DNA from 2 places in the Paenibacillus sp. LRG-1 genome. Region 2 is predicted to be linked to the other one. Evidence: riboswitches for the same ligand, from Rfam matches in the RefSeq annotation. Region 2 holds a riboswitch; the other holds the start of a gene.
What was found. A riboswitch is a leader RNA that binds a small molecule or an ion and turns the genes downstream of it on or off. The one in region 2 is predicted to bind thiamine pyrophosphate.

Region 1 (3,126 bases), 330 kb from region 2:
CGTGGATGACCCTTCGCCAGATCGGCAGCATGTGCCGCAATTTTGTAAGTAATGACACCCTCGCGGACATCATCCTTATTCGGCAGACCCAAATGCTCTTTAGGCGTAACATAGCACAGCATGGACGTCCCGAACCAACCGATCATCGCCGCCCCGATGGCTGAGGTAATATGATCATATCCGGGGGCAATATCCGTCGTGAGTGGCCCCAAGGTATAGAAAGGAGCTTCCTTACAAATCTCCATTTGTAAATCCACATTCTCTTTGATTTTATGCATAGGGACATGTCCTGGCCCTTCAATCATGACCTGAACATCATGCTTCCAGGCGATTTGCGTTAGCTCGCCCAACGTTTCCAGCTCTGCAAACTGTGCTTCATCATTCGCATCATAGATGCTACCCGGACGTAGACCATCTCCGAGAGAAAAGGCCACATCATAAGCTTTCATAATTTCGCAGATTTCTTCAAAATGCGTATACAAAAAATTCTCCTGATGGTGCGCAAGGCACCAGGCTGCCATGATCGACCCACCACGGGATACAATTCCCGTCATTCTATTCGCCGTCATCGGTATATACCGCAGCAATACACCCGCATGAATTGTAAAATAGTCCACTCCCTGCTCCGCCTGCTCAATCAGCGTATCGCGATACAGCTCCCACGTCAGCGCTTCTGCTTCGCCGTTCACCTTTTCAAGTGCCTGATACAGCGGTACAGTCCCAATCGGTACAGGAGAATTCCGAATGATCCATTCACGTGTTGTATGGATATTACGGCCTGTGGACAGGTCCATAACTGTATCCGAGCCCCAACGCACAGCCCAGGTCATTTTCTCCACTTCCTCCTCGATGGAGGAGGTAACCGCAGAATTACCAATGTTCGCATTGATCTTCACGTGAAAATGACGCCCAATGACCATTGGCTCACTTTCCGGGTGATTGATATTCGAAGGCAAAATGGCTCGTCCAGCCGCCAACTCCTGCCGTACAAACTCAGGCTCCACCCCTTCGCGGATCGCCGCAAATTCCATTTCGGGCGTAATGATCCCTTGCCGCGCATAATGCATTTGCGTCACTGTACGACCTTGCGAAGCACGAAGCGGACGGTTGGTCACGCCGGGAAATTCAACTGTCTCCCGTTTGGAGCCAGGTTTCAGTCCATTATCCTCCGGTTTGACGGCGCGTCCCTCGTAAGCCTCCACATCGCCCCGTTCCAGGGCCCAAGCTCGCCGTAATGGAGGCAGGCCCTGACGGATATCGACCTGATAGGCTTCGTCGGTCATGGGACCGCTCGTATCGTACACACGCAATGGCTCATGATGCTCCGTGCCCTGCGGCGTATGTGTAGGATGAAGAGCAATTTCGCGCTCTGGCACGGCAATGTCCGGCCGTGAGCCTTGAATATATACCTTACGGCTCCCTGGAAAGGGCGTTACCCCTCTGGCTTGCTCCCCGTTTGTCTTCTCTACCTCAACTTCTTTTGTTCCTACCAATCTTACTTCTGTTGATTTCAATTCTGTTCCTTTTGTTCCTTCTACTTCTGTCGGCTTCATTGTCCATTCCTCCCGTTTCGATGAAATGACACACCGATCCGGAACCATTCCCAGGGTGGCGCTGATCTATGCAAAAAAGCCGGTTCCCCAGGGAACCGGCTAATCTAACGAGGCAGCTATCCAGACAGTACGCATGTGGAATAATCCTATTCCAATGCGTCACCGTAGACAGCAGCCGCGTATACATTTCAATGGCCGATTACTTCCCTACGCTGGTATGATCCAGATCAGGTGCAAAGGGTCCGGAATCTTGCACGATTCCATCTCAGCCCGGCATTACAGGCTCCCCCAGTAACTGTGATACTTCTATTCACATGAGGCGGCTATAACAGATATCCCGCCATCCTTACCAGACTACTTTAAATTTATGGCTTTGGCAACCCTTCTAGGTTCCCTTTACCAAGGAGACGCTCCCCATCAAATCACTCTGCTTGCTTCAACTGTGTTCATTCTTGTTACGGAAGCATAAGCCCCATTTCCTTCGCCGCTTCAATCAAAATCGGAGCAAAGTCATGTAGCGTCTCGGGTGCAAGCCGACTGACCGGACCGGATACAGATAAAGCCGCAGTGACCTGTCCCTTCCGGTTTACAATTGGGGCAGCCACAGCAGCAGCCCCTGGCTCCCGTTCTTCATAGCTGGTCGCATAGCCCTTCTCGCGAATGTCCTGCAGCTGGGCTTTATAGACCTCCGGGTCTACTGAGGACGGCCATTCATCCCCGCTTAGCAGGGCTTCCAGCTCCTGCGGCGGCATAAAGGCTGCCAGCACTTTGCTGGAGGCCCCTACAGCCAGCGGCATACGCGCACCTACAGGCGCAACCCTGCGGATCGCCTGATTGCTCTGCACGGCTTGTATGCGAATACGCATGCTGCCGTCCCGTAAGTACAAGCTGACCGTCTCGCCCAGACGATCACGTAGTCCTTCCATTGCAGGCTGTAACAACACCGCCGGCTCGTCGCTTTGGGACAAGTGCGTGGATAGCTCCCAAATGCGGAAGCCAAGTCGATATTTTTCCGTTTCGGCATTCCGAACGACAAAGCCCCGATCCTCCAACGTAGTCAGCAGCCGATGAACCGTGCTTTTATGTAGACCAATTTTGGAGGCAATCTCCGTCAGGCCAAGATCCGAATCTGCGGTAAAACACAGCAGTATATCAAGTGCACGCTCTACAGCGCGAACGGTTAATTTACGGTCTTCCATCGTGAACCGCTCCTCTTGTATCCATATTCGTTTCACACTATGAAACATGGTTACATAAATTATATAGAATAGTCGCGGCTACTGTAAACCGATGTTTTTGTGACAACCATATTACAGAACGAGAACAAACATCGACAATTCTTTGCATCATTTTTACTTTTCCGGTTCAGGCGTTGACTTTGGATAATCCCCATCATACGATAATAGGTATCTATACGGATCTACACTACTATTTTCAAGTGGAATTATACCTAAATTCTATGAAACGAAGATCAATTTTATATAAGGAGGCTCTTACATGATTTCGACATCCCAGCGCAACGCTCAGCTACAGACCGCTGTTCAGGAGCCGTCCACCCCACTCTTTAATCCCC
Region 2 (3,126 bases):
CATGCTACAAGCCACAACTGCTGCTGTAAACCCTTTAAACCAATTTTTACGAAATAACAAAATATACCCCTCCTCATTAAGGTGTATGCCTCATATACATACTTTTGCACATATATGTAAGCCTTGAACCCACCATTTCTATTTTAATCCAACGCCAGATAAAAGAGTAGTCATTTACTTAAATTATTTATGAAAAAATAATTAATTTTCTCAAAAATAAAAACCAGCAAACCTCCTAAAAAACTCGGAGATTTACTGGTTTGTCCATTTATATTCTTATTATTTATTCCACACTTGGCGCTCAGTTTGCTGACCCACATACTCAATGCGTGTCGGATTCACGTCCAGAATGACATAATCGGGATCATCCGGTCCGGAAAACCATTCCTTCAAGGAATCGTTCCACACTTGTTTGCGCAGCCCCTCATCAGCTGTGATCTGGACGGTAGCCTCCACTTCTACGACTTCCTTCGTACCGCCAACTTCATAACCCAGCAGCAGATAAGCATTCGGATTGTCCTTTAGCTCATCCACTTTATGAGTTTTGCGATCTGTCGCCAGATGAATGTTCATTCCATCGTTAAAAAGGGCCATATAGCGTACTTTCGGTTTGCCACCCTCTACCGTACCTAACGAGCAAAATTTGTTGTTATCCAAAGCCTTCACAATGGCTTGTTCCAGTTGGTTGCGATCCAATGTTTCCGTTTTACCCACAGTACAACAACTCCTTTTCACGAATTAGAATTCTCTACGGCCACGCCATTGGGCACCAGCCCATCTGAACCTACTTGCGTAGCTGTTCTGAAAATAACATGACCGGATCGAATCGAATTGATTCATGCTCATTTTCAGATCAAAGCTCACAGTAAAAGTGTACCCTGTGGTTCGGCAAATGAACCGTCATCTCTCCCTTCATGCTGGACAGACCCGCATTCAAGGCATATAATCGTCGTAGTAAACCCGAATAAATGAACCCATTAAACCATACAATGCCAGGGGTGCTGGAATCGGCCGGCTGAGAGTGTGTCCCAAGACACTGACCCTTACAACCTGATCTGGGTAATGCCAGCGTAGGAATGCTTAAGCAAGATGTGCCTTTTTTACATAGGACCATCCCTTACTTTGGTATATACAAGCGCAAGCGTCCCGGAAACTCGGGGCGCTTTTTTTGTTGAAGATTATGTTGTTGGAAAGATCGCGTCCGGCAGATGTTATTTTTAGAAAATGGGGAACTTAAGCTGTCTGATTGGACGGATAACGGGTAATTAAAGGAGAGAACACAACGATGAAGCGCATGAAAATATTAAGCCTGGGACTGATCAGTCTGTGGCTCATGGCCCTGACCCTGACCGCTTGCGGTGGAAGTCCCCCCACATCCCAAGAAGCGGCTCCCGCTACCGACACTCAAACGTCTACTCCGGCAAAGGGGCTCAAAGATGTTAAAGTCGTGCTCGACTGGACACCCAATACGAATCATACGGGACTCTATGTCGCTAAGGACAAAGGATTTTACGAAAAAGCGGGTTTGAATGTCCAAATTGTTCAACCTGGTTCAGGCGGAGCTGATCAAATGGTTGCTTCTAATGCTGCACCTTTTGGTATCAGCTACCAAGAAGGCGTCACACAGGCTCGTACGCAAGGCGTGCCGCTTGTATCCATCGCTGCGGTGATTCAGCATAATACCTCAGGCTTCGCAGCCCCGGTAGATCGTGGAATTAAGAGCCCGAAAGATTTTGAAGGTAAAAAATACGGCGGTTGGGGCTCTCCCGTAGAAGAAGCGGTCATGAAATCCATCATGGATTCAGACAAAGGCGATGTGAGCAAAGTGAAGATCATCAACATGGGCAATGCAGACTATTTTACAGCCGTGAAGCGGGATATCGACTTTGCCTGGATTTTCTACGCATGGACCGGAATCGAGGCCCAGCTTCGAGGTGAGCCATTGGATATGCTGTATGTAAAAGATTATTCCAAAAGCCTCGATTACTATACACCTGTAATTGTGAGCAACGAACAGACAATAAAAAATGATCCCGAGCTGGTCAAAGCGTTCATGGACGCTACCGCACAAGGCTATGAATACACTATCGCTCATCCGGAAGAAGCCGCAGACATCTTAAGCAAAGCTGTACCGGAGCTGGATAAAAAACTGGTGCTTGCCAGCCAAAAATGGCTAAGCCCGCGTTATCAGGACGATGCCGCGCAATGGGGTGTGCAAAAACCGGAGGTATGGCAAAACTATTCGGACTGGATGTACGAACGCAAGCTGCTCAGCAAGCCTTTGGAAGTCGATAAAGCCTTCACAAACGGTTTCCTGCCCAAGCGTTGATCATTTGTTAAAACGCTAAATAAGACTGATCTAGAGAAGTGAACAAAGCGCCACTACGCAGTCGGATGGTGCTTCCCATCGCTGCTGTACCCAGATTTCTTTTATGAATATCTGGGTACAAAGGCGAACGCTAACGCTTGTACAGCACCATTCCGCCCACTTCGTTCTCGTTCTACTTGGTTTATTCTTTAGCTTTTCATATTATCTAAGCGCTAAGTAGGTGCGCTTGTGTGTTAAAAATGCCACACAAACCAGCTTTAAAAATAGGGTGCTTTTAAGGCGGTTGGCAGCGTAGTGGTTCATTTGAATCTGGAGAAGCGCAGCGATCGTAAGATCAAATGAAACGCGAAGCGGTCTCCCCGCCTTAAACCACCATATTTTTTTAATAACACTCCAAATAAAGGACAGGTGAATTTGCATGGCTAACACACTGCTCAGTATTCAAGTAATCCCTAAAACTCCTAATAACGAGGACTCTTACCCGTATGTAGATAAGGCGATTGAGGTCATTCAGCGCTCCGGTGTCAAACATCAGGTGAATCCATTGGATACGACCATGGAGGGCGAGCTCGACGAGTTGCTGAAAGTGGTTAAAGAAATGCACGAAGCTTTGACGGAAGCGGGCAGTCCCAGCGTCATTTCACAGATCAAAATCGCACATAACCCACAAGGCATCAGCATGAACAAGCTGACCGAGAAATATCGCCCATGAATCCGAAAGGCAAGAACGCATCCTGGTGGAAAAGCGTATGGCCGCCCTTTGTGGCGGTCCTCTTCTTTTTAGCGGCCTGGCAGGG

Region 1: it holds a riboswitch for thiamine pyrophosphate, as region 2 does, so the genes downstream of both, thiC (phosphomethylpyrimidine synthase ThiC) here and ACUUJN_RS02260 (ABC transporter substrate-binding protein) in region 2, are expected to answer to the same signal.

The regions. Positions count from the first base shown of each region.
Region 1 covers NZ_CM170126.1:833,009-836,134, reverse strand. Annotated here, with positions in the region: gene thiC (phosphomethylpyrimidine synthase ThiC) at 1-1,553, opposite strand, end outside; TPP riboswitch at 1,741-1,853, opposite strand; gene ACUUJN_RS03725 (IclR family transcriptional regulator) at 2,009-2,752, opposite strand; gene ACUUJN_RS03720 (alpha/beta hydrolase) at 3,051-3,126, shown strand, end outside.
Region 2 covers NZ_CM170126.1:500,754-503,879, reverse strand. Annotated here, with positions in the region: gene ACUUJN_RS02270 (bifunctional 2',3'-cyclic-nucleotide 2'-phosphodiesterase/3'-nucleotidase) at 1-60, opposite strand, end outside; gene ACUUJN_RS02265 (pyridoxamine 5'-phosphate oxidase family protein) at 280-714, opposite strand; TPP riboswitch at 985-1,094, shown strand; gene ACUUJN_RS02260 (ABC transporter substrate-binding protein) at 1,286-2,329, shown strand; gene ACUUJN_RS02255 (MTH1187 family thiamine-binding protein) at 2,748-3,041, shown strand; gene ACUUJN_RS02250 (ABC transporter permease) at 3,038-3,126, shown strand, end outside.